Regions from separate parts of the Streptosporangium sp. H13245 genome, predicted to be linked through region 1. Evidence: riboswitches for the same ligand, from Rfam matches in the RefSeq annotation. Region 1 holds a riboswitch; each other region holds the start of a gene.
What was found. Region 1 has a riboswitch for cyclic di-AMP ahead of ACW9TB_RS30840 (CHAP domain-containing protein). Riboswitches for the same ligand answer to the same signal wherever they lie in the genome.

Region 1 (10,213 bases):
GGTGACGAACCCGGCCGCGTGGGTCAGGTGCTCGTCCATGGGACCCACCGCGAAGCGCACGGCCTCGGCGCGCACCTGACCCGCCTCGACGAGCGACTGCCACAGGCGCTGGTAGTGGTAGCGCTCGTTGTGGGTCTGGCGCTCGGTGTCCAGGGCGCGGAGCTTGACGACGACGTCCAGGTCCGGGCGGCGTCCGGCCAGCTCGGCCAGGGAGAGCAGGACGCGCTCGCGCTCCTCCCTGCGCTTGGGCACCTTGGCCTGGGTGGCGAACACCACCCGGTCGCGCGGCCCGGTGGTGGAGATCTCCGCGTCACCGCGCAGGAACGGCAGCCGGGCCAGCCCGATCTGGCCGCCCCCGCCCAGCCGGGTGCCGATCTCCGAGAACTCCTCGACCTCCCGGCCGCTGTGCAGCACGAACAGGTCGCACCCGCTGCGGAACAGCCACGCCTTCTCGGTGGCGGGGACGGAGATGCCCGGCAGCCCCGAGACGAACACCGGCCGGGGCCGCAGCCCGGCCAGCACGTCACCGGTCAGCACGTCCACCACAGGTCCCGTACAGGCGACGAGCACCACGTCGGGCCTGAAACGCTCCGCGGACCGGCGCAGCGCGCGGGCCGACAGCACGGGCGGATCGGCCGCCGAACCCACGACGGCGGCGTGGATCTGCGCCGGCGACGGGGTGATGGGGGTACGGACGACCGCAAGCTCCGTCTCACAGCCCGAGGGCAGGTCCCTCAGCAGGCAGGCCGCCCACTTCAGGTAGGAGTCGGAGTCGGCCACGGCCAGGACCTTCAAAGAGAACCTCCGGCGGGGAATCCCCCGGTTTCGTGTGTGGAGAGGATTCGTGTGTGGGAAAGCGACACGGCGCGCGTCCCGCGGGCGGCGAGCCCGGCGGGTCCCGGCCGTGGGGTCATGGCCCTGCGACTCCCGTGTCGTGATGGGCGAACCTCGACAGGTGGGAGCGGAGGGACGGCGCGGCCTCGGCCGTCCACCACTCGTCGGGGACGTCCACCGTCTCCACGGCGACGCCCCGGGCCGAGAGCAGGACCCGCAGGGAGGTGACCGCGGTGGACGGCAGGCTCAGCACCCGCTGTTCGGCGGCCAGGCCGCGCAGGGTCATCTCGGCGGGGATCCCGCCGTCGTAGACGGTGATGCCAGGCTGCTCCCCGACCCGGGCGAGATCACCGGGATCCTCGCGGCGGTGCGGGAAGTAGGCCACCGGCTCGGCCGAGCCGAGCCCGGCCAGCCAGGTGAAGTAGCGGTCGCGGTGGATCAGGCCGTTGCGGACCAGCGAGGTGCCGAGGACGACGGTGCGCTCCTCGGGGCGGGGCCTGCGCAGCGGCTGGGACCGCAGCCAGGCGAAGTCGTGGGTGACCAGCTCGGCTCCCCTGGCGCGTACGGCCTTCGCCAGGTCGGGGGGGACGGGCAGCGCGGTGAAGATCGACAGACGGCCCGAGCGGGCGGCGGCGCGCAGCCTGAGCCCGGCCGCCGCGCCGAGGGCGGTCCTGAGCCTTCCCACCTTCGCCCTCGCCCTCAGCAGGGGCGTTCCGACCCTGTCGGTGAGCAGCTCCAGGAGCCTGATGGTGGCGAGCCCGTCGTCGACGATCACGATCCGGCCGGGGAGCGCGGTGAGCCAGCGGAACTGGACCTTGCCGGAGAAGGCGTCGCCCACCACCCAGGTCTCACCCCGGCGCGGCCGGGGCATGTCGGGCCGGGCCTCGGTGAGCTCCAGCCCCTCGGGCAGGGTGAGACGGCCGAGTTCGCGACCTGTCACGGCCAGCGGGCGGAGCTTCGCCCTGGGCACGAGATGACTGCGGGCGCCGAGCAGCCCGGCATGGTGGGCCTCCACCGCACAGAGCATCTGCAACGGGGATTCCACCCAGGCAACGGCCGAACCCTGCTCCCGCGCGTGGTCTCGACCGTCCTCCACGCCGGGCGATGACCCGTTCACGACTGCCACAACCTAACCCGGCGGCCTTAAGCGCTCGGGAACTGCGGGTGAACAGCCGACCACGTGCGCTTGCAGATGATCTTTTCTGTCTTTACCTTGGTGTACGGAACCGTTTCGTACACCTTATGATCCATCGTAGATCCGTCCGTCAATCCGGCACGAGGAGCGAGCGATGTGGACAGCTGACGAGATCCCCGACCTGACCGGCTCCGTCGCGGTGGTCACCGGTGCGAGCGGCGGCATCGGGGTGCCGACGGCGCTCGAACTGGCCAGGCACGGCGCCCGGGTCGTGCTGACCGCGCGCGACGCGGACAGGGGCCGGGCCGCGCTCGACGCGATCAGGGCGGCGGTGCCGGGGGCGGCGGCCGAGGTGCGGGCGCTCGACCTGGCCGACCTCGCGTCGGTGCGCGCGTTCGCCGAGACGGTCGACGGACCGCTCGACCTGCTGGTCAACAACGCCGGGGTGGGCCCGATGCCCCGTCAGACCACCGCCGACGGCTTCGAGACCCAGTTCGGCGTCAACCACCTGGGGCACTTCGCCCTGACCGGGCTGCTCCTGCCGCGCCTGCTGGCCGCCCCCGCCGCGCGGGTGGTCACGGTCTCCAGCGACGCCCACTCCGTCGGCGCGATCGACTTCGCCGACCTGGGGCTCGAACGCCGGTACGGCAGGTTCTCCGCCTACGGCCGTTCCAAGCTGGCCAACCTGCTGTTCACCCTGGAGCTGCAGCGCCGCGCCTCCGGGACGGCTTTGCTCAGCCTGGCGACCCACCCGGGCATGACGGCCACCGGCATCATGAAGCTGGGCGCCCTCACCCGCCCGGTCAACGCCCTGCTGCGCCTGGCCCTGCAGCCGCCCGCCAAGGGCGCCCTGCCCTCCCTGTACGCGGCGACTTCCCCCGGCGCGAGGGGCGGGCAGTACGTCGGGCCGGGGCCGAAGCCACTGCGCCCCTCGCCGAAGGCGCTGGACCCGGCCGTGGCGGCGAAGCTCTGGGAGAGGTCGGAGGAGCTGACGGGCGTACGATTCGGGGAGATCAAGCAGCACTCGTGAACCACCGGAGGCACCTTGCGTCTCGATCCCGCACGGGAACGGGCGATCCTCGACGCGACTCTGGACCTGCTGTCCGAGGTCGGATACGACCGGATGTCCGTCGACCAGATCGCCAGGCGGGCCAGCGCCAGCAAGGCCACGATCTACCGTCGCTGGCCGGGCAAGGAGGCGCTGGTCGTGGACCTGATCTGCAACCACCTCGGGATCGAGGTCGAGCCGCCGCCGGACACCGGGTCGATGCGCGGGGACCTGATCGAGGTCGTGGACGGGTTCTGCCGGATCCTGGAGCGGAAACACGCGATGATCTTCGGCCTGTTCCCCGCGCTCCTCACCTCACCCGACCTGGCCGCCGCCCTGCGCGACAACGTGCCCCGCGCCGACATCACGGGCACCACCCCGCTGCTCGACCGCGCCGGGGAGCGCGGCGAGCTGCCGGGGCCGGTGGACCCCGCGGAGCTGAGGAAGGTCACCGAGGCGCTGGTGTGGTACCGGCTGTTCTTCACCGGGAAGCCACTGGACCGGGAGTTCGTCGAGGAGACGGTCGACCGGTTCCTGCTCCCACTGTTCCGCGCGTGGTCCGGCGCGAACAGCTGAGGCCGTGAAGCCGGGCCCGTACCCCCAGGGCCGCGAAGCCGGGGCCTTGAGGCCAGGATCGCGAAGCCGGTGTCGTGTAACCCCGGGCCCGTAACCCCGGGCCCGTGAGGCCAACGCCACGAAACCGGAGCCGTGAAGCCGGGACCGCGAAGCCGAAGCCATTGAAACCGGGGCCATGAAACCAGCGCCGCGAAGCCAGCCCCGTAACCCCAAAGCCGTGAAACCCGGAGGCCGCCACCCCGTGCGCTTTTACCTCCATGAGCGGCGGGGCCTTTGGGAAAGCGTCTTCCTTTACCTCGCGCCTTTACCTCCGCGACCGCCGAGCCCCTCCGAGGGCGCGTTTCTTTACCCTCCGGGCGACAAGGCCCGCCAACGGGCCGATCGCACCTTCGCCTCATCGCTCTGAGCTGCGGAAACCCCTTCGGGCACGGGTCGCGAGCCGCCGGGTCCCGCGTGCCGTCTCCGGGTCTTCCATGGGAAAACCACTACCATCCGCATACTTTTTACTATCGAATACCTGTTCGAGAGTTCGAGGGCGCACCGCCTCCCACCAGGGGCTTCGTCCGCGCGTAATACCATCTCTCCGCGGACACCTCGCGGGCGGGTCCCGGAAAGCGGGATCGCCGTGGACACAGAGGATCCCGGACACCCTCCCACTCGACGGGAAGAGGCGCGACCGGGCGCGGCCCACCCCTCTCCCCGGGCCGGGCGACACCCCGCCGCACCCCCTCCGCTCGGACGTATTACCAAGTCAGAGCAATGTGTCCCACTTGTAATCGTCTGTCCTCTTGTCGTACGTTCGTCCTGTTCATGGCAATTGTCTAGGTCTATCCAGATCTGAGCATTGCCGTCACATTGCCCGACCGTGTTCCACCCGGTGGATCCCTCCGCCACGGTGAGCACGGCCGCCGAATCCGCGAGGTCTGCGGAACCGGGGAACCACGTTCCTGGGGTGAATCAGCGCACTGTGCGCCGTAGGGCACTTCCCAGCCCGAACCCGTCAGCTAACCCGGTAGGCGGAATGGAAGCGAAGCAAGGAGTCGAACCCCCGTATGGCCAAGCATCGCCTCATCTCCACCCCCCGTACAGCGTGCGCCGTCCTGGGCGCGTGTGTCGCCCTGGCGACCGGCGCCACCGGCACCGCCCTGGCCGACGGTCACGGTGTCGTGAACGCGCCGCCCGTTGACGCCAGGGCCCAGGATTCCAAGACCGCGAAGACCCCGCTCCAGATCGTGGCCGAGAGGCTCCCCAAGGTCTCCGCGGCGAAGGTCCTGGACCTCGCCTCCAAGCAGATCGGCGTCCGCGAGAACGCCCAGGGCGGCGGGACCAAGTTCCACTCCTGGTACATGTCCACCCCCCGCGCCAAGGAGACCCTCGCCCGCGACGGCGGCAACAGCGTGTACGACTACGCCAACGCCCCCTGGTGCGCGATGTTCGTCTCCTGGGTCGGCGAGATGGCCGGTATCCGCCCCACGATGGGCTGGGACGCCTACACCGTCGCCCACGCCAAGTGGTTCAGGAACAACGGGCACTGGGGCACCATCCCCACCCCCGGCGCCGTCGTCTATTTCGACTGGGCCGGTGGCAAGACCATCGACGGCATCGACCACGTCGGCTTCGTGAAGAAGGACAACGGAGACGGCACGATCACCACGATCGAGGGCAACACCGGCAACGGCGACGTCGAGCAGCGCGTCCGGCCGGTCTCCCAGGTCGTCGGCTACGGTTACCCCGTCTACTCCAACTGACACCCGCACCCGCCGCCCGTACCGCCATCCCTCATGGCGCGAACGGCGCGAACCGCGCGAATAGTGCGAACGGCGCGGGCACCCCGGCACCCCCGCCGGTGAGCGCGGGCCGGTCCACGACTCCCAGGGGCGCCGCTCGAACGAGCGGCGCCCCTGACGGCGTTCTCCGGCGTTCCCCGGCACCTCCCCGCTCGGCCCCCTCCCGCCAACGCCCCTCCTGCCGACGCCCAACTCCGGCCGACGCCCCCGATGACGGCCGCCCGCGCACCCCGCGCGGACACGAAATGCCCCGACTGTATGTCCATGAGATGGGAGCGCTCCCAATCACCCTTATGGGTGATATATCCCCACTTCATACCGAAAGTCCTACCTAAAACGGCCGGATGTAACGGTTGAGTTTCGGCATATTGACGTCCCGGTTGCCCATCGTCCACTCTTCGTGGGAGCGCTCCCAAAGCACATTGAGGAACGACCTCGTCGCGAGGACCGCGTTTGTCGGGGACCGGTCCGCGATGTCGCCTCCCAATGATTCGGGCGACCACCTGAGAGGGGTCCGGAATGTTGAACAACAAGCGGCACGGCAGGCTCGCCGCCGTCGCGGTCATGGCGGCCACCGCCCTGGCCATCACGTCGTGCAGTTCCAGCGAGCCCGCCGCGCCCGCCGCGGGCGGCAGCTCCGCCGCGGCGGCCGAGCCGGTGACCATCACCGTGCACACCTTCGGCGGCGGCGAGAACTTCGGCTACGACAAGGCCGTGGAGACGTGGAACGCGGCGCACCCGAACATCCAGGTCAAGTACCAGAACCTGACCGACCGTTTCGAGGACGTCTACCTCCCGCAGCTGCTCCAGCGCCTGCAGGCCAACAGCGGCGCGGCCGACATCATCGCCCTGGACGAGGGCGCGATGGGCCTAATGAAGGCCCGCCCGCAGTTCTTCACCGACCTGGCCGAGTACGGGCTGGACAGCCGCAAGGCCGACTTCCCCGCGGCGAAGTGGGAGAACGGCATCAACGCCGACAGCAAGCTCTTCGCCCTGGGCACCGACATCGGCGGCATGACCATGTGCTACCGCAAGGACCTGTTCGAGAAGGCGGGCCTGCCCACCGAGCGCGAGGAGGTCGGCAAGCTCTGGCCGGACTGGAACGCCTTCAAGGCGATCGGCGAGAAGTTCAAGGCCGCCAACCCCGGCAAGACCGATCCCAAGTTCCTCGACGGCCCCAACACGCTCTACAACGTGATCCTGTCGCAGGAGGCGCCGAAGAACGGCAACGTCAACTACTTCGACAAGAACAACCAGCTCATCATCGAGACCAACCCGGCCGTCAAGACCTCCTTCGACACGGTGAAGAGCTTCAGTGAGGCGGGCCTGACCGCCAAGCTCGCCTCGTTCAGCCCGCCGTGGAACGCCGCGATCAAGAAGGGTGCCTTCGCGACCCTGGGCTGCCCGGCCTGGATGCTCGGCGTGGTCTCCGGCGCGGCCGGTGACGACAACAAGGGCAAGTGGGACGTCGCGTCCGTGCCCGGCGGCGCGGGCAACTGGGGCGGCTCCTACCTCGCGATTCCCAAGCAGAGCAAGCACCCCAAGGAGGCCGCCGAGGTCCTGAACTACCTCACCGGCAAGGAGGGCCACATCATGGCCTTCCAGGAGGCCGCGGCCTTCCCGAGCTCGCTCGTCGCGCAGCAGGACCCGGCGGTCGCCGACCTGAAGAACCCGTTCTTCAACGACGCGCCGACCGGCCAGATCTTCGGCGCCTCGGTCAAGGACCTGCTGCCCGTCTTCCTCGGCGAGAAGCACGCCCAGGTCAAGGCCTCGGTGGAGAAGGTCCTTGAGGGCATGGACCAGGGCTCGGTCCCCTACGACCAGGCCTGGACCAGGTTCCTCGCGGCCGGCGTCAAGGCAGCGGGCTGATCCCCGTACCGACCCGCATCGGCCCGGCTGCGGTGATCCCGCGGCCGGGCCGGTCGCCTGCCCCCGCTGAAAGGCTCTGACCGATGACACTGCACGTCGACTCCCCGGCCGCCCCGCCGCGGCCCGGCCCCCGCCGGTCGCCGCGGCGCCGCGGACCGGAGCGGGGCAGTGGGTGGGCCCGGTTCGACCTCCGGGCGACCCCCTACTTCCTCGTCTCCCCGTACTTCCTGCTCTTCGCGATCTTCGGCGTCTTCCCGCTCGGCTACACCCTCTGGGTGTCGCTGCACGACTGGGAGCTCGCCGGGGACAAGACCCTCGTCGGCCTCGACAACTACATCGAGCTGATCACCGACGAGACCTTCTGGAACGCGGTGGTCAACACCCTCGGCATGTTCGTCATGTCGACGATCCCGCAGCTCATCCTGGCCCTCCTGCTGGCCAACGCGCTCAACAAGCGCATCCGGGGACGGCTCTTCTTCCGCCTCGGCGTGCTGCTGCCGCTGATCACCTCCGTCGTCGCCGTCGCGGTGGTCTTCACCCAGCTGTACGGGCGCGACTACGGCATGATCAACTGGTTCCTGAGCTTCTTCGGGGTCGACGCGATCAACTGGCAGAACGAGAAGTGGTCCTCGTGGATCGCGATCTCCACGATGATCGACTGGCGCTGGACCGGCTACAACGCGATCATCCTGCTCGCCGCCATGCAGACCATTCCCAAGGACCTCTACGAGGCCGCCGCCATCGACGGCGCCTCGCCCAGGCGGCAGTTCTGGCAGATCACCATCCCGATGCTCCGCCCGACGATCATCTTCACGGTGTTCATCTCCACCATCGGCGGCCTGACGCTGTTCACCGAGCCGGTCATGTTCGACGGCAACCCGACGATGAGCGGCGGCGCCACCGGCCAGTACCAGACCGTGGCGATGTTCATCGTCAAGGAGGCGTTCCGTGACTTCGACTTCGGCTACGCCGCGGCCGCGGCCTGGCTGCTGTTCGCGCTGATCCTCGTCGGGACGCTCGTCAACTACTCCTTCACCCGCCGTATCGGGGGTTCCAAGTGACGGTCACCCAGCTCCGGCGGCCCCCCGCGCAGCACTCCCGGCGGTCCTCCGGCCCGTCGGCCGCGCGGAACCGCATCTGGGACGCGGGCCCGATGACGAAGGTCGTGCTGGCCTTCGCCCTCGTGCTGTCGGCGTTCCCCATCTACTACATGTTCATCATGGCCACCCGGACCAACGAGGAGGCCATCGACGTACCCCCGCCGATGCTCCCCGGCGGCCACCTCGGGGAGAACGTCGCGCGGCTGCTGTCCACCGAGGACGCCTACTTCCTGACCGGCCTGACCAACTCGGCCATCGTCTCGGTCACCGTGACCGTCTCGGTCGTGCTGATCTCCACCCTGGCCGGTTTCGCCTTCTCCAAGCTGCGCTTCCGGGGCAGCAAGATCCTGCTGGGCATGATCCTGCTGACGATGATGGTCCCGCTCCAGCAGATGGGCGTCGTGCCGCTGTACGAGCTCATGGTCACCCTCGGCTGGACCGGCCAGCTGAAGGCGGTGATCCTGCCCTTCCTGGTCAACGGCTTCGGGGTCTTCATGATGACCCAGTACGCCACCCAGGCGGTGCCGGACGAGCTGGTCGAGGCGGCCCGCGTCGACGGCGCCTCGACCATGCGCATCTACACGAGCGTCATCCTCCCGGCGCTCCGGCCGGGAATGGCGGTGCTCGCCCTCCTGGTCTTCATGCAGACCTGGAACGAGTTCATGTGGCCGCTGATCGTGCTGAACCCCGACAACCCGGTGGTCCAGACGTCGATCGCGGCGCTCAACCAGGCCCACGGAACCGACTACGTGATGCTGTTCACCGGCACCGCGGCGTCGGTCCTGCCCCTGTTCATCGTTTTCATCGCGTTCGGCCGCCAGATCGTCGGCGGACTCATGGAAGGTGCGGTCAAGGCGTGACCACGCAAGAGACGCGGATTCAGACCCCGGATCTGGTGTTCCCGACGGACTTCGTCTGGGGCGCGGCCACCTCCGCATACCAGATCGAGGGCGCGGTCTCGGAGGACGGCCGAGGCCACTCCATCTGGGACACCTTCGTCAAGCAGCCGGGACGGGTGGTGAACGGCGAGCACGCCGACACCGCCATCGACCACTACAACCGCTACCGGGACGACGTGCGGATGATGGCCGAGCTCGGCCTCGGCGCGTACCGGTTCTCCATCTCCTGGCCCCGGATCCAGCCCGAGGGGCGCGGCGCCGTCAATCCCGGGGGCATCGGCTTCTACAGCCGCCTGGTCGACGAGCTCCTCTCCCGGGGCGTCGACCCGTGGGTGACGCTCTACCACTGGGACCTGCCCCAGCCGCTGGAAGACGCGGGCGGCTGGCCGTCGCGGGACACGTCGAAGCGCTTCGCCGACTACGCGGCGGCCGTGCACGACGCGCTGAGCGACCGGGTCCGCAACTGGAGCACGGTCAACGAGCCCTGGTGCTCGGCGTTCCTCGGGTACGCCTCGGGCGAGCACGCCCCCGGACGGCGCGAGCCCGACAGGGCCGTGCACGCCGCCCACCACCTCCTGCTCGCGCACGGCCTGGCCGCGCAGGCGATCCGGGCCCAGCGGCCGGAGACCCTCATCGGCGGCTGCGTCAACCTGTACGCGATCTCGCCCCAGACCTCCTCCGAGGCCGACCAGGACGCCGCCCGCCGCATCGACGGGCTGCAGAACCGCTTCTTCCTGGACGCCCTGCTCAAGGGCGAGTACCCGGACGACGTCATGGAGGACCTCGGCCGTCCGGCGGGGCTCGTCCACGACGGGGACCTGGAGCTCATCTCGGCGCCGCTGGACAAGCTGCTGATCAACTACTACAGCCGCTTCACCGTCTCCGGCACCCCCGGCGGCGCCGCGTCGGCCGCGGCGGCGCCCACCGACACCGGGTCGCCCTGGGTCGGCAGCGAGCACGTGTCG
Region 2 (10,213 bases), on a different contig from region 1:
CGGCGATTTCCGTCGGTGCTCGTGAAGGTTCTTCTCCGGGGCCTCTCCCCGGCGATGACGACGCGGGCGGGTGCCTCCCGGCACCCGCCCGCTCACGCCGGGGCTCAGCGTGAGCGGCGGGGACGGATGTCAGGCGGTGTGGCCCGCGCGCAGGAGTCCGTAGGTGACGGCCTGCTCCAGCGCCTGCCAGGAGGCCTCGATGATGTTCTCGTCGACGCCGACCGTGGACCACTCCCCGGCCGCGTCGCTGGAGGTGATCAGCACGCGGGTGACGGCGTCGGTGCCGTGCGTGCCCTCCAGGATCCGTACCTTGAAGTCGATCAGCTCGACCTCCGCCAGCTCGGGGTAGAGCCGCTCCAGCCCCAGCCGTACGGCCCGGTCGAGGGCGTTGACCGGGCCGTTGCCCTCGCCGGTGGCGACGATCCGCTCCCCCTTGGCGTGCAGCTTCACGGTGGCCTCGCTGACGACCTCGCCGCCTCGCGCCCGTTCGACGATCACCCGCCAGGACTCGACCTCGAAGTGGCGCCTGCTCTCGCCCGCGACGGTGTCGCGCAGCAGGAGCTCGAAGGAGGCGTCGGCGGCCTCGAAGGTGTACCCCCTCGACTCCATCTCCTTGACCCGGTTCACCAGCTCCCGCGAGGTGTCGGAGGGCAGCTCGTAGCCCAGCTCGCGGCCCTTGAGCTCGACCGAGGCGCGTCCGGCCATGTCGGAGACGAGCATGCGCATGTCGTTGCCGACCTCGGCGGGGTCGATGTGCTGGTAGAGGTTGGGGTCGACCTTGATCGCGCTGGCGTGCAGCCCGGCCTTGTGCGCGAAGGCGGAGACGCCCACGTAGGGGGCGTGGGAGTTGGGGATGACGTTGGTGACCTCGGTGATCGCGTGGGCGATCCTGGTCATGTCGGCCAGGGCCTCCCTCGGCACGAGGTCGAATCCCCGCTTGAGCTGCAGGTTGGCCACCACGGTGAACAGGTTGGCGTTGCCCGAGCGCTCACCGTAGCCGTTGGCGCAGCCCTGCACGTGGGTGGCTCCGGCCTTGACCGCGGCCAGGGAGTTGGCGACCGCGCACCCGGTGTCGTCGTGGCAGTGGATGCCGATCCTGGCCGACGTCCCGACGGCCGCGTGCACGACCTCGGCCAGCTCGTCGGGGAGCATGCCTCCGTTGGTGTCGCACAGCGCGATGACCGAGGCGCCCGCCTCGGCGGCGGTGCGCAGGACCTCCAGCGCGTAGTCCGGGTTGGATTTGTAGCCGTCGAAGAAGTGTTCGGCGTCGAGGAAGACCCTCTGGCCCTCCGCGCGAAGGTGGGAGACCGTGTCGCGGATCATCGCGAGGTTCTCCTGGAGGGTCGTGCGGAGTGCCAGTTCCACGTGCCGGTCGTGACTCTTGGCGACAAGGGTCACGACCGGCGCGCCGGATTCGCGCAGCGCGGCCACCAACGGGTCGTCGGCTGCCTTCACACCTGCCCGGCGGGTCGCGCCGAACGCGGCGAGCTGCGCGTGCTTCAGGTCGAGCTCTGTTTGAGCGCGCCTGAAGAATTCCGTGTCCTTGGGGTTGGCGCCGGGCCAACCTCCCTCGATGAAGCCGACGCCCAGACCGTCCAGGTGACGCGCGATGGCCAGCTTGTCGGCCACCGTGAGGTTGAGCCCCTCCTGCTGGGCGCCGTCACGGAGAGTCGTGTCGTACACGTGGAAACGATCGTCGGCCATGTCATTCTCCTTCGCGGGTTCGATGATTCGCCGCGCGCTCATCCGGCTTCTGGAAACAAAAATGACCCCTCACGGACGTGAGAGGTCTGCGCGCTGGCGGTGTCCCTTTTCAGCCAGCGCGCCTGCCGATAATGAGCAGACCGTAGAACATGATGCTTCGGAGTCTGCCACACGCCGACACCATCTGACACATCGATCTCAGGATCCGAGACCTGCGGCGCGTCGGCCCGGCCCGGACACGGGCCGGACAAGGCCGGACACGGACCGGCCAGGACCTGGGATCACCCCACGCCGCCGTCCGGCACGGGCGAGAATGGGCTCCATGAAGGCGACCTATCTCGACCCCACCGTGGGGCAGTATCTGCTCGCGCACACCACCCAGCCCGACGACGTCCTCGACGCGCTCGCCGTCGAGACCCGCGAGATGACCGGCGACAGCGCGTCGATGCAGATCTCCCCCGACCAGGGGCGCTTCCTCACCATGATCGCCCAGCTCGGCGGCGCCAGGAACGCGGTGGAGGTGGGCACCTTCACCGGTTACTCCTCCATCTGCCTCGCCCGCGGGCTCGCTCCCGGCGGCGGGCTCACCTGCTTCGACGTGAGCGAGGAGTGGACGGCGGTCGCCCGGAGTTACTGGGACAAGGCGCGGGTCGCCGACCGCATCGAGCTGAGGATCGGCCCCGCGGCCGAGCGGCTGCGCGAGCTTCCCGAACACCCGGCCGTCGACCTGGCGTTCATCGACGCCGACAAGGTCAACTATCCCGTCTACTACGAGATCCTCATGTCGCGCCTGGCCCCCGGCGGGGTGATCCTCGTCGACAACACCCTGTGGAGCGGCCACGTCGCCGACCCCACCAGGGACGACGAGACCGTCAGGCACATCCGCGAGTTCAACGACATGGTCAGCGCCGACGAGCGGGTCACCTCGATCATGCTTCCCATCGCCGACGGCCTCACCATGATTCGAAAGCACTGACGAGAACTTTCCCGAATCCCGGGCGGGCGGAAACCTTTCCGATTACTTTAAGCGACATGCCAAACACGTTGCGCCCACCCGCGCGGAGGGAAGGATGACCTCATGGGACTGCTCATGGAGAGATCGACCACCTACCAGATCACCGATCAGGCGGAGCTCGAACGTCTCTACCTGGAGCTCGTCGACCGGTTCGAGAAGCATCGGATCGAGCTCCTCAGCGGCCGGATCGTGGTGAGGGAGATGCCCACGATCGCCCACGCCGATGTCGTCTACCAGTTGATGGCGCAGCTCATACCGTTCGCGATGGAGAAAGGATGGCGTGTCTATCCGGAGGCCAGACTCCTCCTGCAGGTGCAGGCGGACCGCATCGAGCCCGACCTCATCGTCGTTCCCCCCAATCCTCCCCTCTGGGATCCCAGCCACGTGCACGCCAACGCCACGCTGCTGGTCGCCGAGGTCGTCTCCCCGAGCAGCGGTCACGATGACCACGTGGTCAAACCCCGGGCCTGCGCGCTCGCGGGAGTCCCGCTCTACCTGGTCGTCGACACCTTCGCGAACCGGTTCAGGCTGCTCAGCCGTCCAAGCCCGGAGGGATACGCCGACGAGATCACCGAGTCACTGGGCAAGCCCCTTGAGCTTCCCGCGCCCTGGAATCTCACGATCGACACCGGCAAGCTGATCGACGGATAGACCCGCCCGGGAGGAGGCCCGGCCCGGTGGGAAGCCGGGCCTCCTCCACGGAGCCGTCCGGACACGCGGAACCCCGGGACACTGCGGCCGGGCCTCCTCCGTACGAGGTCAGCAGATCTTGTGGACCCAGCCGTGCGGGTCAAGGCGGGTCCCGTACTGGATGCCCACGAGTTCCTCGCGGATCTTCGAGGTGACGGGTCCCTGGGTGCCGTCGCCGATCGTCCAGGCGCGGTCGGCGCCCTTGACCGAGCCGACCGGGGTGACGACCGCGGCGGTGCCGCAGGCGAAGACCTCGGTGAGCTCGCCCGTCTCGCAGCCTCGCTGCCACTCCTCGACCGACAGGCGCCCCTCCTCGGCGTGCAGGCCGAGGTCGGAGGCGAAGGAGAGGATCGAGTCGCGAGTGATGCCGGGCAGGAGCGTGCCGGTGAGCGCCGGGGTCAGCAGGCGGTCGCCGTAGACGAAGAACAGGTTCATCCCGCCCATCTCCTCGACATAGCGGTGCTCGCCCGCGTCGAGCCAGACCACCTGGTCACAGCCCTGCTCCACGGCCTGGCGCTGGGCCACGAAGGCCGCCGCGTAGTTGCCGCCGCACTTGGCGAAGCCGGTGCCGCCGGGGGCCGCGCGGGTGTACTCGGTGGAGAGCCAGACGGCCACGGCCTTCCCTCCCCCGAAGTAGGCCGCCGCCGGAGAGGCGATGACCATGTACCTGTAGGTCCTGGACGGGTAGTTGACGCCGAGCGCCGGCTGTGTGGCGATCATGAAGGGACGCAGGTAGAGGCTGTGCCCCGGGGTGGTCGGCACCCACTCGCGGTCGGTCTGGACGAGCAGCTCCAGCGACTCGACGAACGTCTCCTCGGGCAGCTCGGGCATGGCCATCCGCCGCGCGGAGGTGTTGAAGCGGGCGGCGTTGGCCTCCGGCCGGAAGGTCACGATCGTGCCGTTCTCCTGGCGGTAGGCCTTGAGTCCCTCGAAAAGCTCCTGCGCGTAGTGGAAGACCGACGTCGCGGGGTCGAGGCTGAGCGGGCCGTACGGCACGAGCCTGGCGTCGTGCCAGCCCTCCCCCTCGGTGTAGTCGATCGAGATCATGTGGTCGGTGAAGACCTGACCGAACCCCGGGCTCGCCAGTACCTGCTCGCGCTCTGCCGCGGTGCGAGCGTGGTCGGAGAGCTGCACGTCGAAGCTGAGCTTCTGAGCGGTGGTCATCGCAGGATCCTTCTCTTGGTGTCTGGCTTACCCTCTGGTCCATTCTGCGTCGGACCGGGTAACGGGAAACTACTCCATCCATGCCGAAAACCGGCAGTGCTGGAGAAACAAAAACGCGCCTGGCGGCTCGGGTGAGCCGCCAGGCGCGTCGGGGTCGAGGGAGGCGGCTTCCTCAGCCGGCTACTCGGGCGGTGATGTCGTCGCCGATCTCGTGGGTGGTCCGGCCGGCCCATCCGGCCAGCCGCTCGACCAGGTCGTCGGCGACGGCCTGCTCGACCCTGGCGGCCTCCTGGGCCATGCCGAGGTGGTCGAGGAGCATGGCGACCGACAGGATCGTCGCGGTCGGGTCGGCCTTGCCCTGGCCCGCGATGTCGGGGGCGCTGCCGTGGACCGGCTCGAACATGCTCGGCGCGGTGCGGTCGGGGTTGACGTTGCCGCTGGCCGCCAGGCCGATGCCACCGGCGATCGCCGCGCCGATGTCGGTGAGGATGTCGCCGAAGAGGTTGTCGGTGACGATCACGTCGAAGCGCTCCGGCTGGCTGACGAAGAACATCGAGGCCGCGTCGACGTGGCAGTAGTCGGTCTGGATGTCGGGATACTCCAGGCCGACCCGGTCGAAGGTGCGGGCCCAGAGGTCGCCGGCGTAGGTGAGCACGTTGGTCTTGTGGACCAGCGTCAGCTTCCTGCGGGGGCGGGCGAGCGCCTTGTCGAAGGCGTAGCGCACGACGCGCTCGACGCCGTAGGCGGTGTTCAGCGACTCCTGGGTGGCGATCTCCTGCGGTGTGCCCCGGCGCATGACGCCACCCGCTCCGGCGTACGGGCCCTCGGTGCCCTCGCGGACGACGATCATGTCGATGTCCTCGGGGCGGGCCTTGCCCAGCGGGGTCTGGACGCCGGGGAAGAGCTTGACCGGGCGCAGGTTCACGTAGTGGTCGAGCTGGAAACGGAGCTTGAGCAGCAGGTCGCGCTCCAGGATGCCCGGGGGCACGCTGGGGTCGCCGACCGCGCCGAGCAGGATCGCGTCGTATCCGCGTAGTTCGTCGAGGACCGGGTCCGGCAGGGTCTCACCGGTCTCGTGATAGCGCTTGGCGCCGAGGTCGTAGGTGGTGGTCTCCACCTTCGTGCCGACCGCTTCGAGGACCTTCAGCCCCTCGGTGACGACCTCGACTCCGATTCCGTCCCCGGGGATGACCGCCAGGCGAATGTTACGCGACTCCATGCAGGCACCCTACCGGTCCGTCTCGGTGATCGAACAACGGTCTCACTCCTCGGACGTGTCCGCGCGGCGGCACCCCTGATCGCTTTGTCCTTCTTTGCTCGGTATTGACCGTTTCGGGAGGTTTCGTTATGGTCCTCCCATTCATACCAATGCCTAATCCGTTCGGGCCATCCCCTTACCGGGCCCGTACGGAGCCGGGGAACCACTCTTTCCGGGATCCACCGGGCCCCCGGGAACCCCGCTCCTCCCCCGGAGCGCGTTCCCGCTCGCCATCACGTGGATTCCTTGGGGCGAATCAGCGCGTTCTCGCGCCGTAGGGCGGCCTCCACGCCCGAGCCCGACAGCTCACCCGGCCGGCCTTATGGAAGGAATCATCCTGTCCGGCACAGTTCTCCCCCGCGTCCTGTCCATCTCCGCCTCAATGATCGTCGCCGGTGCCGCGGTGTTCGCGACCTCGCCCGCCGCCCTGGCCGTCTCCCCTCCCCCCGCCCCCGGGCCCGCCGCGCTCAACACCCCCGCGTTGAAGCAGGCCCTGAAGGCCACGGCCGTCAAGCCCGCCTGGCAGAAGGCCGTGAACTGGGCCCTGTCCAAGCGCGGAACGCCCTACGTCTGGGGCGGCACCGGCCACGGCGACGGCGGCTTCGACTGCTCCGGCCTGATGCTCCGCGCCTACGGCGCCGCCGGGATCAAACTGCCCCGCGTCACCTACGACCAGTACGACGCGTTCTCCAAGAAGATCGCCTGGAAGGATCTCAAACCCGGCGACCTGGTCTTCTTCAGCGGCCTCGGCCACGTCGGCATGATCACGAAGCCCGGCTACATGGTCCACGCCCCGCAGACCGGCGACGTGGTCAAGGAGGAGAAACTCGACTCCTGGCGCCGCGACTCCTTCGCCGGCGCGGTGCGCCCCGACCCGCAGGGGGTTCAGCTGGCCAAGCGGGTCGAGCTCGCGACCGAGGTCGTGACCGGCGGATGAGACACGCCGGCGAACCACCCCCGGGAGGTCCTGAGGATCCCGGTGGCGGCGAGAACGGGTTCAGCGGGTGGGAGCACCGCCGTTGTCCCTGCGGTCCAGAGCGGTCTGGAGCGCGTCGATGGCCTCGTCCTCGGTCTCGTCGGGACGGTTCCAGGGATACATGTCGTACATGGCGAATCTCGTCTCGGTCGCATGCGAGCAAGGAAGGTGGTCGAGACTCCGGTCCGGACTCCAACCAGGCCTGATGTCGCGGGTCCGGATCACGGACCGGCGACGGGGGCTTGGGGCCGGCAAGCGCCACGGCACCGCGGCGAGTCGCCGGCCTGCCCCTGTCAGGCCCCGCCGCGGCAGGTAAGAACTACGAGAACCTGGCGCATTTCACTCCAGGTTACCTGGCCGCGGAAACGCCGTCTCGCCCGGCGTACGCACTTCTCACATGTTGAGACGAGCAGTGGCCGTCGCCCCGGCGCGGGGGCGGCGGCCACTGCGGTGGGACGGCTAGTCGGCGAGGTCGACCGAACGGCCGCTGTCGGCGCCGATCTCCGAGCCGATCTGGTCGATCACCTCGGCCGGGATGGCGGTGTCGACGGTGAGCGCGATGAGCGCCTTGCCGCCCTTGGCGTCCCGGGCCACCTGCATCGAGGCGATGTTGATCGAGTGGTCGCCGAGGATGCGGCCGACCACGCCGACGATGCCGGGGCGGTCGGTGTAGGTGAAGAACGACAGGTGGTCGGTCGGCTCGATCTCCATCTGGTAGCCGTTGACCTCGACGATCTTCGTGATCTGCCTCGGCCCGGACAGGGTGCCGGAGACCGAGATCGCGCGGCCGTCGGCGAGGACGCCGCGGACCGTCACGACGTTGCGCCAGTCGGGGCTCTCGGAGCTGGTGATCAGCTCGACCGACACGCCGCGGTCCTTGGCCAGCAGCGGGGCGTTGACGTAGGTGACCGAGTCTTCGACCACGTCGGTGAAGACGCCCTTGAGCGCGGCCAGCTCCAGCACGCGGACGTCGTGGGAGGCGATCTCGCCCCGCACCTCGACGTCGAGCTTGGTGGCGACCTCGCCCGCGAGGGCGGTGAACACCCGGCCGAGCTTCTCGGCCAGCGGCAGGCCCGGCTTGACGTCCTCGGCGACGGCGCCGCCCTGGACGTTGACCGCGTCCGGCACGAACTCACCGGCGAGGGCGAGCTTCACGCTGCGCGCGACCTGGGTGCCGGCCTTCTCCTGGGCCTCGTGGGTGGAGGCGCCCAGGTGCGGGGTGACGACGACCTGGTCGAGCTCGAAGAGCGGGCTGTCGGTGACCGGCTCCTTCGGGAACACGTCGATGCCGGCGCCGGCGACGCGGCCCTCCTTGATCGCGGAGTAGAGGGCGTTCTCGTCGATGATGCCGCCGCGGGCGACGTTGATGAGGCGCACGTTCGGCTTGACCGCGTGCAGCTCCCGCTCGCCGATGAGACCGATGGTCTCCTTGGACTTGGGCAGGTGCACGGTGATGAAGTCGGCCTCGCTCAGGGCCTCCTCCAGCGAGACCAGCCGGACGCCCATCTGCGCGGCGCGGGCCGGCTGCAGGTAGGGGTCGTAGGCGATCAGCTCGACACCGAATGGCTGGAGGCGCTGCGCGACCAGCTGGCCGATCTTGCCGAGGCCGAGGATCGCGACGACCTTCTCGTCGAGCTCCACGCCGGTGTACTTCGAGCGCTTCCACTCGCCGCCCTTGAGCGCGGAGTGCGCCTGGGCGACGTTGCGGGCGGAGGCGAGGATCAGGGCGACGGTGTGCTCGGCGGCGCTGGTGATGTTGGAGGTCGGCGCGTTGACGACCATGACACCGGCCTTGGTGGCGGCCTCCACGTCGACGTTGTCCAGGCCGACGCCCGCGCGGGCGACGACGCGGAGTTTGGGAGCGTTGGCGATCGCCTCCGCGTCGACCTGCGTGGCGCTGCGCACGATGAGCGCGTCCACGTCGGCGAGGGCGGGCAGGAACTGGGCACGGTCGGCGCCGTCGGTGTGGCGGACTTCGAAGTCCGCGCCCAGGACCGCGAGACCGGCCTCGGACAGTTCCTCAGCGACCAGTACGACGGGCTTGTTCACAGGCTGGATCCTTACTAGACGGTGAGGGTGCACGGACCTCACGTAGTCTATCGGCGCTTGTGAACGCGTTCACGAGTGTCCCGCGATCCGAGACGCCCGCAAGGCCCGGAGAGGCCACGGAAAGCCCGGAAAGACGCGGGGAAACCACGGAACGGTCCAGGGCCGCGAGGGGCTTCGCGACCCAGGACGCGGGCTTACCCGTCCTTGACAGATCTCATGCGCCCAAAATTCAAGTTGGTATTGATCCCAGGAAAACTTCGCGATTACCCTGATAAGCCGTGGTCCACTACCTATCGTTCCTCATATGAGCATCGGGAACCCCGCTCTCGGCAACGTGCTCGCGCAGCACGGCGACCCGCATCGGCTGCTTGCGGCGCTGGCCGAATGGGGACTCCTGGTTGCCGTGCGACCCGACCGCTCCGTCGTGCTCGGCACGACCCAGGCCGGTGATCGTGTCCTGCTCGGATACACCTCGGCGGACACCTACGCGCGGCACCGTGGCAGCCACTCGCTGTCGGCGTGCGACGCCGACACCATCCTCGACATCCAGCGCGTCACCGGCGTGCGGGAGATCGTGATCGACGCGGCGGGCCCGGCGGCCGCGGCCGTGCCGATCGAGGATCTCCAGCGCTACCTGCTCTCGACACGCAGCGGCCCCACGCCCGCGTTGTCGAGCGCGGCGCCGACGGCGTACGCGACCGGGGCGATGGCCACGGTCTCGCGGCCCGCGCCCGCGCGCCCGCAGAGAACGCCGGTGCCCGCCGCGCCCTCCCAGCCGTGGATCCCGGCGCCCCGGCCGCACCTGTCGGGCCCGATGCAGATGGTGGACCCCGGATACCGCCGGTGCGACCACCCGATCCTGCCCGCGCTGCGCGCCGCGATCTCGCACCTGCTCGTCGACTACCCGCTCGTCCACCACGTGTGGATCTCCGAGGCCAGCACCTCCTCGGGCGCCCCGGGGATCATGCTGCACGTGAAGGTGCACATGTCGGCGGCGGAGGACGTGGTCAGGGACATCCATCGCGGGGTACGCGCCCGGCTGCCGCAGCTCGCCGCGAGCGAGGCGCCGATCCTGATGGCCAGGGTCGCCGACGCGCGCAGCGAGCAGCGGATGGTCGAGCTGGGCGCCCACGTGGTCTGCGCGGACGTCACCGACTGACCCTGGCCGGTCCGCCGGGGGCACACGCCGGTACCCGGCCGTCTCCTCGCGGTGCGAGGAGACGGCCGGGCCCGGGACCGGCCGCGGGATGGTCTCAGGCCAGGCGGCGGGTGAGCACCACCCTCGTCCGGACGCACATTCCGGCCAGCAGCGCCGCCAGCAGCGGCAGGCCGACCATCACCCCTCCCAGTATCAGCC
Region 3 (10,213 bases), on a different contig from region 1:
CCGGGCCCGGTGAGCCGTCGCGTTCCCACGGCACGGCGGCACGGCGGTACGTCCAATCGACGGTCTTCCCTGTCCACATAAGGTGCCGAGCTGCCGTGATTTCATGGTTCGGGTGAAATGTCCCACCCCGGGGAACAGCCGCTTTCGAGGTGGCGTTATCGTCACACTGACGAAATGAACGGCCTCTAATGAACCCCGCGAGGAGGCGGCTATGAGCATCCCGGCCATTCCCCAGAGGTTGACCGCTCCCGCTCCGGGCTGGACGGTACGGGCGGACGTGGTCGTGGTGGGCTCCGGCGTCGCCGGCCTCACCCTGGCCCTGCGGTACGCCACCCTCGACCCCGGGGCGAAGGTCCTGGTCGTCACCAAGGACGTCCTGTCGTCGGGCTCGACCCGCTGGGCCCAGGGTGGCATCGCCGCCGTGCTCGACCCAAGGGACACCCCCGGGGAGCACCTCTCCGACACGCTCGTCGCCGGGGTGGGCCTCTGCGACGAGGAGGCCGTCAGGATCCTGGTCACCGAGGGGCCCGACGCGCTGCGCGGCCTGATCGCGGTGGGCGCCCGGTTCGACACCGACGCCTCGGGGGCCCTCCAGCTCACCAGGGAGGGCGGCCACCGGCGCGACCGCATCGTGCACGCGGGCGGCGACGCCACCGGGGCCGAGGTGCAGAGGGCGCTCGTCCAGGCCGTCGTGGAGGCGGGGATCGAGGTGATCGAGCACGCGCTCGTCCTCGACCTCCTCAAGGACGCCGAGGGCCGTACGGCAGGGGTGACCCTGCACGTCATGGGCGAGGGCGAGCGCGACGGGGTGGGCGCGGTCACGGCGGGGGCCGTGGTGCTGGCCACCGGCGGCATGGGCCAGGTCTACGCCGCCACCACCAACCCCGTCGTCTCCACCGGGGACGGGGTGGCGCTCGCGCTGCGCGCGGGCGCCGTCGTCAGGGACCTGGAGTTCGTCCAGTTCCACCCGACCGTCCTCTGGCTCGGCGAGCACTCCACCGGCCAGCAGCCGCTGATCTCCGAGGCCGTCAGGGGCGAGGGGGCCGTGCTGGTCGACGCGGACGGCACCCGGTTCATGGAGGACGTCCACGAGCTCGCCGACCTCGCCCCCCGCGACGTCGTGGCCAAGGCCATCATGCGGCGGACGCGCGTCACGGGCACCGACCACGTCTACCTCGACGCCCGCCACTTCGGCGAGGAGAAGTGGCGCACCCGCTTCCCGACGATCCACGCGGTCTGCCTGGAGCACGGCATCGACCCGGTCACCCAGCTCATCCCCGTCGCCCCCGCCGCCCACTACGCCAGCGGCGGCGTCCGTGCCGACCTGCGCGGCCGTACCAGCGTGCCCGGCCTGTACGCGTGCGGCGAGGTCGCGTGCACCGGCGTGCACGGCGCCAACCGGCTCGCCTCCAACTCCCTGCTCGAAGGCCTGGTCTTCGCCGGGCGCATCGCCGCCGACATCCACGCGGTACGGGCCGCCCGTGGCGCGGGGCGGCCGGTCGCGGGTGAGCCCGCCCCCGACGACCGCCCCACCGGCCTGATCGACCCCAGGGCCCGGAGCAGGATCCAGGCGCACATGAGCCGGGGGGCGAGCGTGCTGCGCGGCCAGGAGTCCCTGGGAGAGGTCACCAGGGCCCTGCTGAACCTCAGGTGGACCCCGGTGGAGGTCGAGCCGTGCACCGAGTCCTGGGAGACCACGAACCTGCTGACGGTCGCCTCCGCGCTCGTGACGGCCGCCCGCGAACGCCAGGAGACCCGGGGGTCACACTGGCGTGAGGACTTTCCCGAGCGAAACGACGACCGGTGGCTGGGCCACCTCGACACCACTCTGACCGCGGAGGGACCGGCCATGACATACGTACCGCACGGGCGGCGCGTGACCGCGCTGCCACCCCAGGTGGAGAACGACCTCGTCGAGGCGGGCCTGGACCCGGGAGCGGTGACCGCGATCCTGGAGGCCGCCGCGGCCGAGGACCTTCAGGAGGGGGGCGACGTCACCAGCGTCGCCACCATCCCCGCGGACCAGGCCGCGACCGCCGACGTGGTGGCCCGCGCGGACGGCGTGGTCGCGGGGCTGGCCGTGGCCGAGGGCGCGTTCTCCCACCTCAGCCAGGGCCGCCTGGTGGCCGAGCGCAGGGTCAAGGACGGCGAGCGCGTCGCCAGGGGCGACGTGCTGATGACCGTCACCGGCCCCACCCGGGACCTGCTGACCGCCGAGCGCACCGCGCTCAACCTGCTCACCCACCTGTCCGGCGTCGCGACCCTGACCGGCGAGTGGGTCCGGGCCGTCGAGGGGACCGGGGCCAGGATCAGGGACAGCCGCAAGACGCTGCCGGGGCTGCGCGCCCTGGAGAAGTACGCCGTCCGGTGCGGCGGCGGTACCAATCACCGCATGTCGCTTTCGGACGCCGCGCTGATCAAGGACAATCACGTGGTGGCCTCCGGCGGGGTCGCCGAGGCGTTCCGGGCGGTCCGTGACGCCTACCCCGGCCTGCCGATCGAGGTCGAGGTCGACCGGATCGACCAGATCGAACCGGTGCTGGCCGAGGGAGCGGAGGAGATCCTGTTGGACAATTTCACCGTCGAGGAGCTGACGCTGGCCGTACGGCTGGTGGCCGGCCGGGCGCGGCTGGAGTCCAGCGGGGGGCTGACCCTCCAGGTCGCTCGCGATGTGGCCGAAACAGGTGTTGACTACCTTGCCGTGGGCGCGCTCACGCACTCGGCGCCGGCGCTGGACATCGCCTTGGACCTTCGGGGGAATTGATGCTGCTTGCCATCGACGTCGGCAACACCCACACCGTTCTCGGCCTCTTCGAGGGCGAGGACGTCATCGAGCACTGGCGGATCTCCACGGAGGCCCGGCGCACGGCGGACGAGATCGCCGTCGTGCTCCAGGGGCTGCTCGGGCAGTCGCCGCTGCTCAAGGGCGCCGACGTCAACGGCATCGTGATCTGCTCCACCGTCCCCTCGGTGCTCAACGAGATGCGCGAGATGTGCCGCCGCTACTACGGCGACGTGAACGCGGTGATCGTCGAGCCGGGCGTCCGCACCGGGGTGCCGGTCAGGATGGACAACCCGAAGGAGGTCGGCAGCGACCGCATCGTCAACGCGCTGGCGGCCATCCAGCTGTACGGCGGGCCGTGCGTCATCGTCGACTTCGGCACCGCGACCTCCTTCGACGCCGTCTCCGCCAAGGGGGAGTACGTCGGCGCGGTGACCGCCCCCGGCATCGAGATCTCGGTGGACGCGCTCGCCGCGGCGGGGGCGCAGCTGCACAAGGTGGAGCTGATCCGTCCCCGCTCCGTGATCGCCAAGAACACCGTCGAGGCGCTCCAGGCCGGCATCATCTACGGCTTCGCCGGCCAGGTGGACGGGATCGTCGAGCGGATGGCGGCGGAGCTCGCCGACGACCCCGACGACGTCACCGTGGTCGCCACCGGCAGCGCGGCGCCGCTCGTGGTGAGCGAGGCCCGCTCGATCGACATGCACGAGCCCTGGCTCACGCTGATCGGCCTGCGCCTGATCTACCACCGCAACACCGTCTGAGGACGTCGCGGCACCGGTCGCGGCGCCGGGAGGTCGACGAACTCGCGAAGTTTGTCACGTCGGTACCCTTTGGGACTGTGACCGATGATGTGACGAATCCCGCCGATGATCTGCCCGAGCAGATGCGCGTACGCAGAGAGAAGCTCGACCGTCTTCGTTCCGAGGACGTCGACCCCTACCCGGTGAACTTCCCGCGCACCGCGATCAACGCCGAGATCCGTCAGAAACACATCGATCTTCCCGCTGACACCGCGACGGGCGACAGGGTGGGCGTCACCGGCCGCGTGATGCTGTCCAGGACCGGTGGCAAGCTCTGCTTCGCCACCCTCCGCGACGGCTCCGGCGACCTCCAGGTCATGATCTCCCTGGACCGGGTGGGCGAGGAGTCCCTGGCCGCGTGGAAGCGCGATGTCGACCTCGGCGACCACGTGGGCGTCGAGGGCGAGGTCGTCACCTCCCGCAGGGGCGAGCTGTCCGTCCTCGCCGACCGCTGGGCGATCACCTCGAAGTGCCTGCGCCCGCTGCCGGAGAAGCACGCCGGGCTCACCGACCCCGAGGCGCGGGTCCGCCAGCGCTACGTCGACCTCATCGTCAACGACGAGGCCAGGAAGACGGCCCACACCCGCAGCGCGGTGGTCCGGGCCGTCCGCGACTTCTGGCACGAGGAGGGCTACCTGGAGGTCGAGACGCCGATGCTCCAGCCGATCCACGGCGGAGCCACGGCCAGGCCCTTCAGGACCCACATCAACGCGTACGACATGGGGCTCTACCTTCGCATCGCGATCGAGCTCTATCTCAAGCGGCTGGTGGTCGGCGGCCTGGAGAAGGTCTTCGAGATCAACCGCAACTTCCGCAACGAGGGCGCGGACTCCACCCACAACCCCGAGTTCACGATGCTGGAGGCGTACGGCACGTATCTCGACTACAACGACATCGCCGACCTGACCCAGCGGATGATCCAGAAGGCCGTGGTGGCCGCCCTCGGCCACTCCGTGGTCGTCCACCAGGGCCAGGAGATCGACCTCGGCCTGGCGAAGTGGCCGAGGATCACCCTGTACGGGTCGGTCTCCGAGGCGCTGGGCGAGGAGGTCACCACCGAGACGCCCCTGGAGCACGTCCGAGGGCTCGCCGACGCGCGGGGGATCCACTGGGACGCCAAGTGGGGCCAGGGCAAGCTGGTCCAGGAGATCTTCGAGGCCCTCGTCGAGCACACGCTCGTCCAGCCCACGTTCGTCATGGACTATCCGCTGGAGACCTCCCCGCTGGCCCGCAACCACCGGGACAACCCGCTCCTCACCGAGAAGTGGGACCTGATCGGCTTCGGCACCGAGCTGGGCACCGGCTACTCGGAGCTGAACGACCCGGTCGAGCAGCGCCGCCGCCTCACCGAGCAGTCCATGCTCGCCGCGGGCGGCGACGTCGAGGCCATGCAGCTTGACGAGGACTTCCTCACGGCCCTGGAATATGCGATGCCGCCCACCGGCGGCATGGGGCTCGGCATCGACCGCCTCGTCATGGCCTTCACCGGCAGGAACATCCGCGAGACCATCCTGTTCCCATTGGTCAAGCCGACCACCTGAGCCCGGCACGGAGGGACCCTCCCCTTCGTACGGCGCCACGGCCATCACGGCCGTGGGGACCGGTGTCGCCTCCGGGCCGGGGCCCGGCCGGGGCGACCCGGAGGCGGGCCGAGGCCCGGTCCGTGGCGCGTCGAGGGCGAGCGTCCCGGCCGCGCTTTCGCGGGCGGCACCCTCTTGCGCTGGGACGCCGCTAGGTCCGGTGAGCGTCCCGGCCGCACCGGGCGGCGCCTCTCGCGATCCCGCGCGGTTTTCGAGGAGCCGTACGGCCGGGGCACGGCGGGGCGGTTCGTCGATCGTCTCCGGGCCGTTCCCCTGAGGAGGCGGCTCGGGGCGGCGTGGCGGAGCGGCGCCGGGCCCCACCCCCGCGGATCCGCGGGGGTGGGGGTCCCCGTACGGCGTGCGGGGGGAGGCGGGGCGGGCAGGGCGAAACCGGTGGGCCGGAAACGGTCGTCGCGCCCGGGGTTCCCCGCAATGGCGGACGCCTTTTCGTGTGGTGCGGAAATCCATTTACAGCACGTCCAATATCGCTCGGCACCCCATCGCTGCCGCGCGATACTTCGCGAATGCCGCAAAGCTGCTCCCTTGACCCTCATATTTCCGTGTTTTCCGCGGGGTGCCGTCAAGGCGCTGAGTGACCGTGGTCGCCCGAAGAGTATCTGGAAGAGATCGGTTTTTCCGAGAAATGCGGGCGGGCCGGATCCCCGAGGGGCCGGCTCCGGCACGCCCGGTGGTTCCGGCGAAACCTTGTTCTGCCGGGGCTTCGATCGCCGCAGCCAGGGGGGGCTTGCCGGCTCGTGCCTGGGCTTGATCATGACATAGCCGCAAAGGCACTGACATATCATGAGTACTTCATGTAGCGCCTACTATGTCAATACTGGACGCACGTTATGAAGAGCGGAACTTGACGACCTTTGAACAAGGCGTTTACCGTTCCTGGCGGACGGTATTCATTTCCGGCGTCTCGCACCCGGTTTCCAGAGTGGGGGGAGTGACTCTTGATGGCATATCCAGAAGTGGATTCACGCCATGGCGACAGCCCCCTGGGCATGAGCGATATCGGTCTCAGCGACGACGACCTCGTGCTGCTGGCTGAGCTCGCCAAAGGTGTCACGGTCGATCGGGTGGGCCGTCGCCTCGACATCAGCGGGCGGACCGTCAGGCGCAGGCTGAGAGGCATCTGCGACCGCATCGGTGTCGCCACGGCGATCGAGGCCGTGGCCTGGGCCGCCCGCCGCCGCCTGATCTGACACACCGCCGCGTGTCCGGCAGGTCGGGCCGGACACGCGTGCGGTCCAGGCGCCGTTCAACCGGCGACGCCTCCGGGTGCGTTCAGCCGACGACGCGAACGCTTTCGAGCGCGTCCAGCCGGTGACCCCTCCGGATGCGTTCAGCCGGTGACCCCTCCGAGCACGTTCAGCCGACGACGCGGACATTTCCGGATCAGCCTGCGATGCGGACGCCTCCGGCGAAGGGCCGGTTGTCGATCGTGGCGATGTGGACGACGTCACCCGTCTGGGGCGCGTGGATCATCAGGCCCGCGCCGATGTAGATCCCGACGTGGTGCAGGTCGCTGTAGAAGAAGACCAGATCGCCGGGACGCAGCTCGTCCCTGCCGACGTGGGTGCCCGCGGTCCACTGGTCGCCGGTGTAGTGCGGCAGGCTGATGCCGACCTTCTGGTAGGCCCACATGACCAGCCCGGAGCAGTCGAAGGAGTTGGGACCCTCGGCGCCCCAGACGTACGGCTTGAGCTGCTGGGTGAGCGCCCAGCGGGTGGCCTCCGCGGCCTTGCCGCTGCCCACGATGGGCACGTTGGTCCGCACCCGGGCGCCCCTGTTGCTGACGGCCCTGCTGCGCACCTCGCTGAACAGGTTGCTCTCGACCCGCGCGACCAGCCGCTCGATCCTGGTCCGGTTGCCGTCGATCTCCGCCAGGAGCTTCTTGACCTCGGAGGTCCTCGCCTTGGCCCCGGCCTGCGCCCGCTCGGCGGCCTCGATCGCGCGGGCCACCTGGGCGACCTCCTCGCTCTGCTGCTGCTGGAGCGCGTAGTTGGTGGTCGCCTGGTCGAGGAAGGTGTCGGGGTCCGTCGCCTGCGTGAAGGCGAGCCCGGAGTTCAGGCCGCCCGACATGTAGGTGCTCTGCGCCAGGAGGGTGGCCTTGGTGCGGCGGGACGCCAGCTCGGACTCGCTCGACGCGAGGGTCTTCTTGGCGCTCTCCGCGGCCCGCTGGGCCTGCTTGAGCTTGACCCGCTCGCCGTTGTACCGCTCGGCGAGGGTGCCGATCTCCTCGTGCAGCTTCTCGGCCTGCTTGGCCAGCTGCTGGAGGCTGGGCTCGGGGTCGGCGGTGGCCGACATCAGCGGCGTGCCGAGGGTGAGGGTGGCGAATGCCAGGCCGATCACCGCCATGCGGCGGCGCAGCCCTCGCGGCGCGCGTTCTCGACAGCGGGCGTCGTCGCCCGCGTGCTTTCCTCCGCGGTCGCGCGTGCGCTTCACCAACAGGCTCCTCTCCTCGGCCGCCTACCGGGTTAGCTGACGGGTTCGGGCCGGAGGCAGCCCTACCGGGTGCGCCGGTGGCACTCGGATTCACCCCGGAGGACTGTGGTGGGTCCCCGGTTCCCCCTCGGCGGGGGATTCGGCGGGTCAGGCTTTTTACGTCTCTGACATCGAGCACGGAGATTAGTGCACCCGTGGTTCCTGCTCAACCAGAACTGCGAATTCAGTAGAGGTTTCGCAACTGAAATGTCACGGAAAGATCACATGGCAATATGATCAACATGGCCATTACGCTGGCTTTACCGCCCAGGTGACGGGTGTGGCGAAGGTCTTCCCAGGTCCGGGACCGTGCCAAAGGTGAATCTCGGCACATGGGAGGCACCGTGCGCTCGGTGTGGTAAAGCGATCACCAAGGGTCACGTGGGGGCTGTGGGCTGCGAGTTAAGGATGAGCCGTAATTGAAGAGCGGCGAGGGACGTACGCTGAACGGTCATGGAGCAGCTTGCTGAGCATTCTCCCGTACCGGCTCGTGCCCCCGGCGAAGGGGAGCGGCGCGCCGAATCCGAGGGAGCCTCGCCCGTGCCCGGCGCGGGCCCCGAGATCACGGTCCGCCGCGCCCGCACCCCGGACGTCCGCGCCATCAGGCGGCTCGTCGACACCTACGGCGGCGTCGGCCCGCGCCTGCTGGAGAAGGCCACCGTCACCCTGTACGAGGACGTCCAGGAGTTCTGGGTCGCCACCGACGCGGAGGGCGCGGTCATCGGCTGCGGGGCGCTCCACGTCCTCTGGGAGGACCTGGCCGAGATCCGCACCGTCGCCGTCGATCCGGACCGCAGGGGAATGGGGATCGGCCACCGGATCGTCTCCGCGCTCATTCGCACGGCCGTCGAACTGGGCCTGCGCCGGGTCTTCTGCCTGACCTTCGAGCTCGACTTCTTCGCCCGGCACGGATTCCGGGAAATCCAGGGCACTCCCGTCGCCCCCGCGGTCTACGCCGAGCTTCTCGCCTCCTACGACGAGGGTGTGGCGGAGTTCCTCGACCTGGAGCACGTCAAGCCCAACACCCTGGGAAACTCCCGGATGCTGCTGCACCTGACACGTGAGCCCGACTCCGATGACTTTGGAGCTGACTGATCGGAAAGGTGACTGTCGATACCTATGTCGATACCTTGTGCAGCAGCAAGCATGTGCGTCTGACATTTGCCACATGCGCAGTCTAAGTGAGGTGACGCGGTGAGCACCGGACAGCCGCCGTATCCACAGGATGATCCCGACCGCGATCGCACACCGTCGGGGCACCCGGATTACGGACAGCACAACGCGGGTCGAGCCGCTGGCGAACTCGACCCCGACGTGACAGTTGTGGGATATCGGTCGGAGGCCTCACAGCCGAACACCGGCCCAGGACAGAGCCAGCCCGGTTACGGCCAGCAGGGCTACGGACAGCAGGGCTACGGACAGCAGGGCTACGGCCAGCAGCCCGGTTACGGGCAGCAGCAGGGCTACGGCCAGCAGTCCGACTACGGACAGCAGCAGGGCTACGGTCAGCAGGGCGGGACCGGCGCGTACGGACAGCAGGGTGGGACGGGCGCGTACGGTCAGCAGCCCGGCTACGGCCAGCAGGCGTCCCACGAGCAGTCCGGCTACGGGCAGGGTTACGGCCAGCAGGGCGGGACCGGCGCGTACGGACAGCAGCCCGGCTACGGCCAGCAGGCGTCCCACGAGCAGCCCGGCTACGGGCAGCAGTCTCAGCCCGGTTACGGCCAGCAGCCCGACTACGGTCAGCAGCAGGGCTACGGCCAGCAGCCGGGTTACGGCCAGCAGCAGCCCGGCTACGGCCAGCAGTCCCAGCCCGGTTACGGCCAGCAGCCCGACTACGGTCAGCAGCCAGGGTACGGCCAGCAGCAGGGCTACGGTCAGCAGCCCGACTACGGGCAGCAGCAGGGCTACGGCCAGCAGCAGCCCGCGTACGGGCAGCAGGGCTACGGCCAGCCGTACGGCGGTCCCCCCGGGGCGCCCGCCCCGCTCGCCGAGTGGTGGCAGCGCCTGGTGGCGAGGATCGTCGACGGGGTCATCCTGGCGATCCCGCTGTTCATCGTCAACACGGTGATCACCGCGCTGGTCGTGACGGCTCCCACCTTCAACGGCACGACGATCACGGAGGGGGGCGGCTACTTCCTCGCCGCCCTGCTCACCGCCCTGATCACCGCGGCCATCTACGTGGCCTACGAGTTCTTCATGCTCAGCCGGGGCGGGCAGACGGTCGGCAAGATGGTCCTGGGCATCAAGGTCGTTCCGGTCGGCAGCGCCCTGCCGCCCGGCGGGCTCGGTTCCGACGCGGCGGTCAAGCGCGCCGGCGTGCTCTGGGGCCCCTACGGCCTGACCTGGATCCCGTTCCTGGGATTCGTCGCCTACATCTTCTATGTCGTCAACGTCCTGTGGCAGCTGTGGGACAAGCCGCTGCAGCAGGCCCTGCACGACAAGGTGGCCGGGACGGTCGTCGTCAAGATCAAGTAGTTCCCTGAATAACGGGGCCGGCGGTTCAACCGCCGGCCCCGTTTTCGTGCGCGGGCGAGAAAACGGGGGGCCATAGGGGC

Region 2: another riboswitch for cyclic di-AMP. It lies ahead of ACW9TB_RS06600 (C40 family peptidase); the one in region 1 lies ahead of ACW9TB_RS30840 (CHAP domain-containing protein).
Region 3: another riboswitch for cyclic di-AMP. It lies ahead of ACW9TB_RS11405 (C40 family peptidase); the one in region 1 lies ahead of ACW9TB_RS30840 (CHAP domain-containing protein).

The regions. Positions count from the first base shown of each region.
Region 1 is NZ_JBSZKT010000032.1:26,918-37,130, reverse strand. It holds gene ACW9TB_RS30860 (DUF6716 putative glycosyltransferase) at 1-795, opposite strand, end outside; gene ACW9TB_RS30855 (hypothetical protein) at 911-1,849, opposite strand; gene ACW9TB_RS30850 (oxidoreductase) at 2,124-2,999, shown strand; gene ACW9TB_RS30845 (TetR/AcrR family transcriptional regulator) at 3,015-3,593, shown strand; cyclic di-AMP (ydaO/yuaA leader) riboswitch at 4,490-4,627, shown strand; gene ACW9TB_RS30840 (CHAP domain-containing protein) at 4,646-5,341, shown strand; gene ACW9TB_RS30835 (ABC transporter substrate-binding protein) at 5,900-7,249, shown strand; gene ACW9TB_RS30830 (carbohydrate ABC transporter permease) at 7,333-8,310, shown strand; gene ACW9TB_RS30825 (carbohydrate ABC transporter permease) at 8,403-9,209, shown strand; gene ACW9TB_RS30820 (GH1 family beta-glucosidase) at 9,206-10,213, shown strand, end outside.
Region 2 is NZ_JBSZKT010000002.1:589,188-599,400, forward strand. It holds gene cimA (citramalate synthase) at 130-1,704, opposite strand; gene ACW9TB_RS06580 (O-methyltransferase) at 2,027-2,680, shown strand; gene ACW9TB_RS06585 (Uma2 family endonuclease) at 2,783-3,370, shown strand; gene ACW9TB_RS06590 (branched-chain amino acid aminotransferase) at 3,479-4,573, opposite strand; gene ACW9TB_RS06595 (3-isopropylmalate dehydrogenase) at 4,746-5,792, opposite strand; cyclic di-AMP (ydaO/yuaA leader) riboswitch at 5,933-6,166, shown strand; gene ACW9TB_RS06600 (C40 family peptidase) at 6,154-6,768, shown strand; gene serA (phosphoglycerate dehydrogenase) at 7,267-8,856, opposite strand; gene ACW9TB_RS06610 (hypothetical protein) at 9,161-10,015, shown strand; gene ACW9TB_RS06615 (ABC transporter permease) at 10,110-10,213, opposite strand, start outside.
Region 3 is NZ_JBSZKT010000004.1:346,843-357,055, reverse strand. It holds gene ACW9TB_RS11425 (L-aspartate oxidase) at 212-2,764, shown strand; gene ACW9TB_RS11420 (type III pantothenate kinase) at 2,764-3,546, shown strand; gene lysX (bifunctional lysylphosphatidylglycerol synthetase/lysine--tRNA ligase LysX) at 3,669-5,126, shown strand; gene ACW9TB_RS11410 (helix-turn-helix domain-containing protein) at 6,173-6,373, shown strand; gene ACW9TB_RS11405 (C40 family peptidase) at 6,567-7,616, opposite strand; cyclic di-AMP (ydaO/yuaA leader) riboswitch at 7,622-7,771, opposite strand; gene ACW9TB_RS11400 (amino-acid N-acetyltransferase) at 8,109-8,750, shown strand; gene ACW9TB_RS11395 (RDD family protein) at 8,979-10,133, shown strand.